2 linked regions of the Actinokineospora baliensis genome follow. The protein of the gene in region 1 interacts with the protein of each later gene in a pairwise test. Links are inferred from orthologs where the notes say so. Each region holds a gene or a part of one and is shown in the gene's direction. Other genes may lie near its edges.

Evidence for each region.
Region 2: the proteins of rlmB (region 1) and JOD54_RS02615 interact in binary tests that used the Escherichia coli proteins (3 or more experiments, as listed by UniProt). The link is inferred for Actinokineospora baliensis from one-to-one orthologs.

What each region holds. Positions count from the first base shown.
Region 1 is NZ_JAFBCK010000001.1:1,822,474-1,828,768, reverse strand. Bases 1,926-4,887 are described here. They hold rlmB (23S rRNA (guanosine(2251)-2'-O)-methyltransferase RlmB), read left to right. Parts: upstream 1,926-2,910; coding sequence 2,911-3,864; downstream 3,865-4,887. Other genes in these bases: JOD54_RS08655 (DUF445 family protein), read left to right, coding at 4,074-4,887; cysS (cysteine--tRNA ligase), read left to right, coding at 1,926-2,909. Also shown: JOD54_RS08675 (PPOX class F420-dependent oxidoreductase), read left to right, coding at 293-685; JOD54_RS08670 (HAD family hydrolase), read left to right, coding at 706-1,398; more of cysS, read left to right, coding at 1,524-1,925; more of JOD54_RS08655, read left to right, coding at 4,888-5,246; JOD54_RS08650 (DUF445 domain-containing protein), read left to right, coding at 5,297-6,295. UniProt on the Escherichia coli protein: Specifically methylates the ribose of guanosine 2251 in 23S rRNA.
Region 2 is NZ_JAFBCK010000001.1:645,629-651,887, reverse strand. Bases 948-3,873 are described here. They hold JOD54_RS02615 (NAD(P)H-hydrate dehydratase), read left to right. Parts: upstream 948-1,659; coding sequence 1,660-3,087; downstream 3,088-3,873. Other genes in these bases: alr (alanine racemase), read left to right, coding at 3,084-3,873; glmS (glutamine--fructose-6-phosphate transaminase (isomerizing)), read left to right, coding at 948-1,650. Also shown: more of glmS, read left to right, coding at 1-947; more of alr, read left to right, coding at 3,874-4,154; JOD54_RS02605 (alpha/beta fold hydrolase), read left to right, coding at 4,154-5,200; tRNA (adenosine(37)-N6)-threonylcarbamoyltransferase complex ATPase subunit type 1 TsaE, read left to right, coding at 5,203-5,658; JOD54_RS02595 (HAD family hydrolase), read left to right, coding at 5,682-6,259. UniProt on the Escherichia coli protein: Bifunctional enzyme that catalyzes the epimerization of the S- and R-forms of NAD(P)HX and the dehydration of the S-form of NAD(P)HX at the expense of ADP, which is converted to AMP.

The sequences.
Region 1 (6,295 bases):
GGCGGCAGTCGTAGCCTTGCTTCGCTGCAGGGCCATGCTTTTCGGCCCCGGCTTTTGCGGTCCTGCCACGGCTGGTGCAGGGGCCCCGCGCAAAACAAGTTCGCCCCATCGAGCACCCCCACACCCCGCGATCCAGCGCAATGCCGCAGGCGAGCCGACCGGCCCCATCGAGCACTCCGCTCCACGACGGGTCCGAGCCGCGAGCCGACCGGCCCCATCAAGCACACCGGACCACCACGGATCCAGCGCAATGCCGAAGGCGAGCCGACCCCGAAGCCCGTACGTTCTGGGCATGGCACCAGAACTGTCCGAGGGCGCCCGAGCTCTCCTCGACGGACCCAACTTCGCCACCCTGGCCACGCTCAACCCGGACGGCAGCCCGCAGACCTCGGTGCTGTGGGTGCGCCGCGACGGCGACGACGTGCTGCTGTCGACGGTGGCGGGCAGGCAGAAGGAGAAGAACCTGCGGCGCGACCCCCGGGTCAGCGTCACGGTGATCAACAAGGACAACCCGTACAGCTACCTGGAGTTCCGCGGCGTCGCCGAGCTGACCACCGAGGGCGGCCACGAGCTGATCAACGAGCTGTCGCTGAAGTACAGCGGCCAGCCCTACACCGGGGACACCCCGGACACCGTGCGGGTCGTGGTGCGCATCACACCGGAGCGGATCACCGGGCACGCGTAGCGACCTCTAGCGTGGACGCCGTGGGCATCCGCGGCGTCCTGCTGGACTTCTCCGGGACCGTGTTCCGCCTGGAACCGGGGACCGGCGCTGTCGACGGCCTGCACAACCAGGACGGCAGCGCGCTCACCGCGGACCGCTACGCCGAGCTGCTGGCGCTGATGACGGTGCCGACCGGTGTCCCGGCGCACCTGCCCGCGGACCTGCACGACGCCTGGCACCGCCGTGACCTCGACCCCGAGGTGCACCGCGCCGCCTACCAGGCCTCCCTCTCGCACTCCGAGTTCGGCTTGGCCGAGGGCGTGGCCACGCAGGTGTACGACCTGATGCTGGCGCCGTCGTCGTGGCGGCCGTACCCGGACACCGAGGCGGCTCTTAGGCTGCTGCGCGCCAAGGGCGTGCCGGTGGCCGTAGTCAGCAACATCGCCTGGGACGTCCGCGACACGTTCGCGCACTGGGGCCTGGCTGAGCTGGTCGACGAGTACGTGCTGTCCTACGCGGTCGGCGTGATGAAGCCGGACGCCAAGATCTTCGAGATCGCCTGCGAGCGGATCGCCGTCTCCCCCGCCGACGCGCTGATGATCGGTGACAGCGCCAAGGCCGACGGGGCGGCAGCGCTGCTCGGCTGTCGATTCGAGCGGGTGGAGCCGCAGGCGACCGCGAATCGCCCGGACGCGCTGCTCGGCGCGTTGCGCACGCACGGGATCGCGGACTAGAACGCCACGCGAGCGGGGCTGGTGACCGGCGGCAACCGGCCACCAGCCAAACCGGGCACGGGTGAGCGAGGCGTGACCCGTACCATTTCCCCCAACCAACGCTGTGCTCCCACCAGGAGATAGTCGTGTCCCTGCACATCTACGACAGCGCGAGTCGCACCTCGCGCCCGTTCGCGCCACTGACCCCCGGGATCGCCTCGATCTACGTCTGCGGTGCGACGGTGCAGGGCGTCCCGCACATCGGGCACGTGCGCAGCGGCCTGAACTTCGACGTAGTGCGCCGCTGGCTGGCCCATGGCGGCCTCGACGTGCGCCTAGTGCGCAACGTCACCGACATCGACGACAAGATCCTCGTGAAGGCCGCGGACGCGGGCAGGCCGTGGTGGGAGTGGGCGGCGACGCACGAGCGCGCCTTCGAGGACGCCTACGACGCCCTGGGCTGCCTCCCGCCGTCGGTGTCGCCGCGCGCGACCGGCCACGTCACGCAGATGGTCGAGCTGATGCAGCGGCTCATCGACGACGGGCACGCCTACGCCGCCGGTGGCGACGTCTACTTCTCGGTCTCCTCTTACCCCGCCTACGGCGAGCTGTCCGGCGCGAAGCTGGACGAGGTGCAGCAGGGCGAGTCCGCCGCGCAGTGCAAGGCCGACCCGCGCGACTTCACCCTGTGGAAGTCCGCGAAACCGGGTGAGCCGTCCTGGCCGACCCCGTGGGGCGCCGGGCGGCCCGGTTGGCACCTGGAGTGCTCGGCGATGGCGCGCACGTACCTCGGCAGCGCGTTCGACATCCACGGCGGCGGCATCGACCTGGTCTTCCCGCACCACGAGAACGAGCAGGCCCAGTCGCGCGCCGCCGGTGACGGGTTCGCCAACTACTGGATGCACAACGCCTGGGTCACCATGAGCGGCGAGAAGATGTCGAAGTCGCTGGGCAACGTGGTGTCGATCCCGGAGATGCTCAACCGGGTGCGGGCCCAGGAGCTGCGGTACTACCTGGTCGGGCCGCACTACCGGTCGACCGTCGAGTACTCGGAGGCGGCGCTCGAGGAGTCGGTGCGCGCGTTCGGCCGGATCGAGGCGTTCGTGCGCAAGGTCGTCCAGCGCACCGGGGTGGTGGCTCCCGGCGAGGTGACCGCGGAGTTCACCGCCGCGATGGACGACGACCTGTCGACCCCCTCCGCGCTCGCCGCGGTGCACAACCAGGTCCGGCTGGGTAACTCCGCGCTGGACTCCGGCGATGACACCACCGCGCGCGCCGCGGCGTCGTCGGTGCGCGCGATGACCGGGGTGCTCGGGCTCGACCCGCTGCTGTGGGCCGAGGACACCCCAGGCGAGGGCGGGGTGCTGCAGGCGTTGACCGCGCTGGTCGACGGCCTGCTCGAGCAGCGGGCCCAAGCCCGCGCCGATCGCGACTTCGCGCTCAGCGACGCGATCCGCGACCGCCTGCTGCAGGCGGGCGTCGCCGTCGAGGACACCCCCGGCGGTCCACAGTGGACAGTGAAGGACAGCTGACGTGGCAGGCAATTCCCAGCGCCGGGGCGCGATGCGCAAGCCGGGCTCGAAGAAGGGCGCCGTCGTCGGCTCCGGCGGCCAGCGGCGCAGGGCGCTCGAGGGCAAGGGGCCGACCCCCAAGGCGGAGAACCGCCCCGGCCACGCCGCCAACCGGCGCGCCAACTCCACGGCCAAGCGCTCGGCCAAGACCCAGGACAAGGGCAGCAACGAACTGGTCGCGGGTCGCAACCCGGTCGTCGAACTGCTGCGCGCGAACGCCCCGGCGACCGGGCTCTACGTGGCGCTGGGCATCGAGCCCGACGACCGGGTCGCCGAGTCGGTGCGCCTGGCCGCCGACCGGGGCATCTCGGTGCTGGAGGTCTCCCGCCCGGAACTGGACCGGCTGACCGCTGGCGCGATGCACCAGGGCCTGGCGCTGCAGGTGCCGCCGTTCGAGTACGCGCACCCGGACGAACTGCTCGACGCCGCCGCCAGCACCGGCGAACCCCCGCTGATCGTGGCCCTCGACGGCGTGACCGACCCGCGCAACCTCGGCGCCGTGGTCCGCTCCGCCGCCGCGTTCGGCGCCAACGGCGTGCTGCTGCCGCAGCGGCGCAGCGCGGGCATGACCGCCGTCGCCTGGCGCACCTCGGCCGGTACCGCGGCCAAGCTCCCGGTCGCGGTCGCGGTCAACCTGACCCGCCAGCTGCGCGCGTTCGCCGAGCAGGGCCTGATGATCGTCGGCCTCGACGCCGACGGCACCATGGACTTCGACGACCTCGACCTGGCCACCTCCCCCCTGGTCATCGTGGTCGGCTCCGAAGGCCGCGGCCTCACCCGCCTGGTCCGCGAAGCCTGCGACGCCACCGTCTCCATCCCCATGTCCGCGGGCGTCGAATCCCTCAACGCCTCAGTGGCCGCGGGCGTCGTCCTCGCCGAGGTCGCCCGCCGCCGCCGCGCCGCCGGTCGCGTCTGACCCGCTCGCACCGAGAAACGGGACCCCTGCCCGGCCGGGCGGGGGTCCCGTTTGTCGATTCCCTGGAGAAGTCGGGTGGATCTCGCGCGGAACCGGGGATGCCGCCCGTTGGCGTGCGAGACTGCGGTGGTCCTGTTTGGAGGGTGATCCGGGTGGACTGGGCTGGGGTCTTGGCCGACTTCCGAGCGCACTGGCACGTCTACCTGTCCATGCCGCTGGTGGCCGCGGTGATCGGGTACGTGACCAAGCGGGCGGCGATCGAGATGATGTTCCGGCCGCTGGAGTTCGTGGGGGTCGGGCCGCTGGGGTGGCAGGGGGTGATCCCGCGCAACTCGGAGCGGATGGCTTCGGTGGCGATGGAGTTGATGACCACCAACCTGATCTCGCCGCGGGAGGTGTTCGGGCGGCTGGACCCCAAGCGGGTGGCGCAGGAGCTGCGGGAGCCGATCGAGCGGGCGGTGGACGAGATCGCGCGGGAGGTGCTGGCCGAGTACCAGCCGAACCTGTGGGAGTTGTTGCCGCGGCAGGCGCAGGAGCGGGTGCTGGGGCGGATCCGCCGGGACGCGCCGTCGGTGGTGGAGCGGTTGATGCGGGAGGTCGCCGACGACATCGAGGCGTTGCTGGACGTCAAGGCGATGGCGGTGCGGGCGCTGGTGCGCGACAAGGCGGTGCTCAACCGGTTGATCCGGGGGACCGCGGCGCCGGAGATGCGGTTCATCGCGCGGTCGGGGATCTGGTTCGGGCTGGTCATCGGGGTCGTGCAGCTGATCACCTGGGCGCTGACGAAGAACCCGTGGGTGCTGCCGCTGTTCGGCGGGCTGACCGGGTGGCTGACCGACTGGCTGGCACTGAAGATGATCTTCTTCCCCCGGCGGCCGAAGCGGTTCCTCGGGCTGGTGACCTGGCAGGGCATGTTCCAGCGCAGGCGGATGGCGGTGGCCCGCGACTACGGCGAGCTGATCGCGGGCGAGATCCTGACCGTGGCCAACGTGCTCGAGGCGGTGCTCACCGGGCCGGGCGCCGACCGGCTGCACCGGATGGTCGAGCGCGAGGTGCGCCGGGCCGTCGACGAGCAGGCGAGCCTGGCCAAGCCGCTGGTGGTCGCCGCGGTCGGGCCGCGGCGCTACCAGGAGATGAAGGCCGCGGCGGCGCGGCGGGCGATCGAGCACGTGCCGGACACCGTGCGGCACATCGAGGGCTACGCCACCGACGCGCTCGACATCCGGGCCACCATCGTCCGGCAGATCCAGGGACTGACCCCGGTGCAGTACGAGGGGCTGCTGCGGCCCGCGTTCCGCCAGGACGAGTGGAAGCTGATCACCGTCGGCGCGCTCATCGGGTTCCTGGTCGGCGAGCTGCAGGTCCTGCTGCTCCTGCACTGAACGCCGGGCGGGTTAATCTACCAGCGGGTCAACTAACGGGAGGGTCGGGTTTGGACGCTGTTCTCGACGACCTCTCCCGGCACTGGCCGGTGTACCTGTCGATGCCGTTCGTCGCCGCGGTGATCGGCTACGTGACCAAGCGGGTCGCCATCGAGATGATGTTCCGGCCACTGCACTTCGTCGGCATCGCCCCGCCCTGGCTCGGCTGGCAGGGCGTGGTGCCGCGCAACTCGGCGCGGATGGTCCGGGTGTCGGCCGAGCTGATCACCAGCAGGCTGGTCGACCCGCGCGAGGTGGTCGAGCGGCTCGACCCCGACGAGGTGGCCAGGCAGATCCAGGGACCGCTGCTGGTCACCGTCGACCGGATCGCCCGCGAAGTGCTGGAGACCCACCACCCCCGGCTGTGGGAGGTGCTGCCGGTGCTGGCCCAAGACCTGATCGTCAAGCAGGTGCAGGCGGGCTCGCCAGCGCTGGTCCGCAAGGTGATGGCCGAGGTCAGGGCCAACATCGGCGACGTGCTCGACGTCGGGCAGGTGGCGGTGACCGCGCTGGAGCGGGACAAGGAACTGCTGGTGCGGCTGGTGCGCGACATCTCCCGCCCGGAGATGGCCTTCATCGCCCGCTGCGGCATCTACTTCGGCTTCGCGCTCGGCGTCGTGCAGACCGCCGTGTGGGCGCTGACCAGGGAACCGCTGGTACTGCCGATCTTCGGCGCGGCGATCGGCTGGTTCACCGACTGGCTGGCGATCAAGCTGGTGTTCTTCCCCCGCGAACGCACCAAGCTCCTCGGCCTGATCCCGTTCCAGGGCGTCTTCCAGCGCCGCCGCGCCGAGGTGGCCAAGCAGTACGGGGAACTGATCGCGCGCGAGGTGATGACCGTGCCCAACATCGTCGAGGGCGTCCTGCGCGGGCCGCGCTCCGACCGGCTGCTGGCGCAGATCCAGCAGCTCGTGCGCAAGTCGGTCGACGAGCAGGCCAGCATCGCCAAACCCTTCGTCGCGGTCGCCGTCGGCACGCGCCGATTCCAGGAGATAAAGCACGCGGCGGCG
Region 2 (6,259 bases), 1.2 Mb from region 1 along the record:
GGCATGGGGCACACCCGGTGGGCCACGCACGGCGCCCCGGTGGACCGCAACTCGCACCCGCACCGGGACACGACCGGTCGGGTCGCGGTCGTGCACAACGGGATCATCGAGAACTTCGCCTCGCTGCGCGCCGAGCTGGAGGCCGCTGGCGTCGAGCTGGCCAGCGACACCGACTCCGAGACCGCGGCCCACCTGGTCGCCCGCGCCTACGCCGACGGCGACACCCGTGGAGACCTGCCCGCGAGCGTTCGGGCCGTGTGCCGCCGCTTGGAGGGCGCGTTCACCCTGGTCGTCACGCACGCCGACGAGCCGGACCTGATCGTCGCCGCCCGCCGCAGCTCCCCGCTGGTGCTGGGCATCGGCGACGGCGAGACCTTCGTCGCCTCGGACGTGGCCGCGTTCATCGAGCACACCCGCGAGGCCGTCGAGCTGGGCCAGGACCAGCTGGTGGTGATCACCCGCGGCGGCTACGAGGTGCTCGACTTCCACGGCGAGCCCGCCCCGGCCAAGCCGTTCACCGTGGACTGGGACCTCTCGGCCGCCGAGAAGGGCGGCCACGAGTACTTCATGCTCAAGGAGATCGACGAGCAGCCGACCGCGCTGGCCGACACCCTGCGCGGGCACTTCGCCGACGGCCGGATCGTGCTCGACGAGCAGCGGCTCTCCGATCAGGACCTGCGCGACGTGGACAAGGTGTTCGTCGTCGCCTGCGGGTCGGCCTACCACTCCGGCCTGGTCGCCAAGTACGCCATCGAGCACTGGACCCGGCTGCCGGTCGAGGTCGAGCTGGCCTCGGAGTTCCGCTACCGCGACCCGGTGCTCGACCGCGACACCCTGGTCGTGGCCGTGTCGCAGTCCGGCGAGACCGCGGACACGCTGGAGGCCGTGCGGCACGCCCGCGAGCAGAAGGCCAGGGTGCTGGCGGTCTGCAACACCAACGGCGCGCAGATCCCGCGCGAGTCCGACGCGGTGCTCTACACCCACGCCGGGCCCGAGATCGGGGTCGCCTCGACCAAGGCGTTCCTCGCCCAGATCGCGGCGAACTACCTGGTCGGCCTGGCCCTGGCGCAGGCGCGCGGCACCAAGTACCCCGACGAGGTCGCCCGCGAGTTCCACGAGCTGGCCGCCATGCCCGAGGCCGTGCGGCAGGTGTTGGGCACCACCGCCCAGGTCCAGGCGCTCGGCCAGGAGTTGTCGGACGCCAAGGCCGTGCTGTTCCTCGGTCGGCACGTCGGCTACCCGGTGGCGCTGGAGGGCGCGCTCAAGCTCAAGGAGTTGGCGTACATGCACGCCGAGGGCTTCGCGGCTGGCGAGCTCAAGCACGGGCCGATCGCGCTGATCGAGCCGGGCCTGCCGGTGGTCGTGGTGATGCCCTCGCCGAAGGGGCGCGCGGTGCTGCACTCGAAGCTGGTGTCCAACATCAGCGAGATCCAGGCCCGCGGCGCCCGGACCATCGTCATCGCCGAGGATGGCGACGAGACCGTGCGGCCGTTCGCCGACGAGCTCATCGAGATCCCGGCGGTGCCGACGCTGCTGCAGCCGCTGGTGTCGACCGTGCCGCTGCAGGTCCTCGCCGCCGAGATCGCCCGGTCCCGGGGCTACGACGTGGACAAGCCGCGCAACCTGGCCAAGTCGGTCACCGTCGAATAGGAGGCGCGAGTGCAGGGCGCCTGGACCACCGCGACCATCCGCGAAGCCGAGCGGCTGGTGCTGGCCGCGACCGCGCCCGGCGCACTCATGCGCAGAGCCGCGCACGGCGTCGCGTTGCACGCCGCCCGGCTGCTCGAGCAGCGCACCGGCGGCGTGTCCGGCAGACGGGTCGCGCTGCTGGTCGGCACGGGTGACAACGGTGGCGACGCGCTCTGGGCCGGTGCGTTCCTGCGCAAGCGCTCGGTCGGGGTGACGGCTGTCCTGCTCGACCCCGACCGCGTGCACGCCGAAGGGCTGGCCGCCTTGAAGCGCGCTGGTGGTCGGGTCGGCACGGTGGCGGACTTGGACTTCGCGGACCTGGTCATCGACGGGATCGTGGGGTTGTCGGCGCGCGGACCTCTGCGGCCCGCCGCCGCGGCCGCGGTGTCGCGGATCAAGGCGCCCGTGGTGGCGGTCGACCTGCCCAGCGGGGTCGATCCGGACACGGGCGCGGTGAGCGGGCCCGCGGTGACGGCCGACGTGACGGTGACATTCGGCGGGCACAAGCCGGTGCACTACCTCGCCGCCGCCCGGTGCGGGGTCGTTCACCTGGTCGACCTGGGGCTTGACCTGCCGGAACCCAGGTTCTCCGTGCTGTCGGAGCGGGAAGTCGGGTCGGCGTGGCCGCTCCCGGGCGCGGGCGACGACAAGTACACGCAGGGCGTGGTCGGGGTGGCCGCCGGGTCGTCGACCTACCCGGGTGCCGCAGTGCTGTCCGTCGGTGCCGCGGTGCTCGCGACCTCCGGGCTGACCAGGTACGTGGGATCGGCGGCCGACGAGGTGCGGCGGCGGTGGCCGGAGGTGATCGCGACCGGGTCGATCGGCGACACCGGTCGGGTCCAGGCCTGGGTAGTCGGACCGGGGATGGGCACCGGTAAGGCCGCCAGGGACCTGCTCGGGGACGTGCTCGGCGCCGGTGTCCCGGTGTGCGTGGACGCCGACGGGATCACGCTGCTGGCCGCGCACCCGGACCTGTGGGACGCGCGCGACCCGGACGTGCCGGTGCTGCTGACCCCGCACGACCGGGAGTTCGCGCGGATCGCGCAGCCGCGCGGGATCGAACTCGGTGCTGACCGGGTCGGTGCCGCGGTGGCGTTGGCGGCGGAGTTGGATGTGACAGTGCTGCTCAAGGGGCACGCGACGGTGATCGCGGACGCAGGCGGGACGGTGCTGGTGAACCCGGCGCGGTCGCACTGGTTGGCCACGGCCGGGTCCGGGGACGTGCTGTCCGGGATGGTCGGGGCGCTGCTGGCCGCCGGGCTGGACCCGCTGTTGGCCGCCGGGTGCGCGGCGTTCGTGCACGTGCGGGCCGGGGAGTTGGCCGCGCGCGGTGCCCCGGCGCCCGCGTCGGCGATCGTGTCAGCCCTGCCGGAAGCGATCAGGTCGGTGGTGTCATGAGTCGGGCCGAAGTTGTTGTCGACCTGGAGGCGTTGCGGCACAACGTGTCCCTGCTGGTCGCGCGGGCGTCCGGTGCCGAGGCGATGGCGGTGGTCAAGGCCGACGGGTACGGGCATGGCGCGGTTCGGGTCGCCAGGGCGGCACTGGAAGCGGGCGTGACCTGGCTCGGTTCGTGTTCGCTCAACGAGGCGCTCGTGTTGCGGGAAGCCGGGATCGAAGCTCCCATTCTGTCCTGGTTGGACGGACCAGGCGCCGACATGTCCGCCGCCGTCGACGCGGGCGTTGACGTCGGGGTGTCCTCTGTGGAACAGCTGGAGCGGTTGTCGGGGGCCAGGATCCACCTGAAGGTCGACACCGGCTTGTGCCGCAACGGGTGCCCGCCGGAGTCGTGGTCGGAACTGGTCGAAGCCGCGGCGGCGTCGGACAACGAGGTGTACGCGGTCTGGTCGCACCTCGCGTGCGCTGACGACCCCGCCCACCCGGCGACCGACGAGCAGGCCAAGCGGTTCGGCGAGGCGTACGACATCGCGCTCGCCGCCGGGCTGCGGCCCAAGCGGCACCTCGCCAACTCGGCCGCCACGCTCAACCGGCCCGACCTGCACTTCGACATGGTCCGGCTCGGCATCGCCATGTACGGGCTCAACCCGTTGGCGCAAGAGGAAGACCTGCGGCCGGTGATGAGCTTCCGCTCGGAGGTCGCGCTGGTCAAACGGGTCCGCGCGGGCGAATCGGTCTCGTATGGACAGACGTGGACCGCGGGCCGCGACACCACGTTGGCGTTGGTCACCGCGGGCTACGCCGACGGTGTGCCCCGGCTGCTGTCCAACCGGATGGACGTGCTGCTGGCGGGCGAGCGACGGCCGATCCGGGGACGCGTGTGCATGGACCAGATCATCGTCGACTGCGGTGACGCGGCTGTCTCCGAGGGCGACGAGGTCGTGCTGTTCGGGTCCGCCGCGCGCGGCGAGCCCACGGCCACCGAGTGGGCCGACGCGATCGGCACCATCGACTACGAGATCGTCACCGGCATGTACCGGCCGCGCGTGCGCCGCAGGTACCTGGGCTGATGAACCGGATCGGCAAGCTGGCCGCGGGAGCCGGTGTCCTCGCCGCGGCGGCGACGGCCGTCGCGGTGGGCGTGCGCAAGCGCTCACCGCGCGAAGACCCGTACCTGGACGAGCCGCTGGGCGAACTGGTGCCGGACCGGACCGGGTCGGTGGTCGCCGACGACGGCGTGCTGCTGTCCTACGAAGAGGTCGACCCGGCGGACGGCGGCCAGGCCGAGATCACCGCGGTGCTGGTGCACGGGTTCGCCATGAGCAGGCTGGGCTGGCACTTCCAGCGCCGCGACCTGGCCGACCTCGTCGATCCCCGGGTGCGCCAAGTGCTCTACGACCACCGCGGCCACGGCCGGTCGGGGCGCTCGTCCGCGGCCGCCAGCACGATCGACCAACTCGCCGCCGACCTCGACGAGGTGCTGCGCGCGGTCGTGCCGGACGGCCCGATCGTCCTCATCGGACACTCCATGGGCGGCATGGTCGTCATGGCGCTGGCCGAACGCGCCCCCGAGCTGTTCGCCGAGCGGGTCACCGGCGTCGCGCTCATCGGCACCTCCGCGGGCGAGGTCGGCCGCAGCGGCCTGCCCCGACCGCTGCTGTCCAAGTACAACCCGCTGACCAGGGTGCTCGGCCGGGTCGCCGAGTGGCAGCCCGCCGCCGTCGAACTCGTGCGCACCGCGGGCGGCGGCATCACCCGCCAAGCCGCGCGGACCATCGGCTTCGGGCCGGGCAACACCAGTCCCCGCCTGGTCGACTTCCTGGTCAAGATGCTGGACGTGACGCCGGTGCGGGTCCTGGCCGACTTCGTCGACACCCTCGGCAGCCACAACCGCTACGCCGCGCTCGCCGGGCTCAAGCACTGCCGCGTGCTCGTGCTCAGCGGCGACCACGACTGGATGACCCCGTTCGCGCACGCCGAGCGGATCGCCGCCGCGCTGCCCGACGCGACCCTGGTCCGCGTCCCCGGCGCCGGGCACGTGGTGATGCTGGAGCGGGCGGACCTGGTCACCGAGCACCTGGCTACGCTGCTGCGCGAGAGCCACCAGGGAGGATGACCATGGCAGAGACCGTGCGGCTGCCAACCCCGCGCGACACCCACGACTTCGGCCGCGCCCTCGGCGGTGTGCTGCGGCCGGGCGACCTGGTGCTGCTCGCCGGGCCGCTCGGCGCCGGGAAGACCGCGCTGGCGCAGGGCATCGGCGCGGGACTGGGCGTGTCCGGTCGGGTCAGCAGCCCGACCTTCATCATCGCCCGCGAGCACAAGGCCGGGGCCAGGGGCATCCCGATGGTGCACGTGGACGCCTACCGGCTCGGCGGCTCGCTCGACGAGCTCGACGACCTCGACCTGGACACCGAGCTGGTCGAGTCCGCCGTGGTCGTCGAGTGGGGCGAGGGCAGCGCGGACCGGCTCTCCGCCGACCACCTGCTGATCCGGCTGGACCGGCACCCCGACGACTCCCGCGTGGCCACGGTCGAGCGGTACGGTGCCTGGGTCGACCGACCGATCGGGTGATTCTGGGGGTTTCCGTGCGCGCGGTGATCTTTGACTGGGGTGGCACGCTCACCCCGTGGGTGACCATCGACCACTTGGCGGCCTGGCGCGCCTACGCCGACGTCCTGCACCCCGATGACGAGTCCGCGGCGAGCACCCTCGCCGCGACCGTGTTCGCGGCGGAGAGCGCGGCCTGGCTGCTGGTGCGCGACGAGCACCGGGCGTTCACCCTGGCCCAGGTGCTGGAGGGGGTGCAGGCGCCCTTCGACGAACAGGCGCTGCAGGCGTTCCGCGGCTACTGGGACCAGGCGACGCACACCGATCCGGACGTCGCGCCGATGCTGACCGGGCTGCGCGAGCGCGGCCTGCGCACCGGCGTCCTTTCGTCGACCGCGTGGCCCGCCGCCTGGCACGAGGAGGTGCTGCACCGCGACGGCGTGCTGGACCTGTTCCACGCCCGGGTCTGGAGCAGCGACCTCGAGTACACCAAGCCGCACAGGGCCGCGTTCGAAGCCGCGATGGCCGCCGTCGGTGTGGACGACCCGGCCGACTGCGTGTACGTCGGCGACCGGCCCTACGACGACATCAGCGGCGCCAAGGCGGTCGGGATGCGCACCATCTT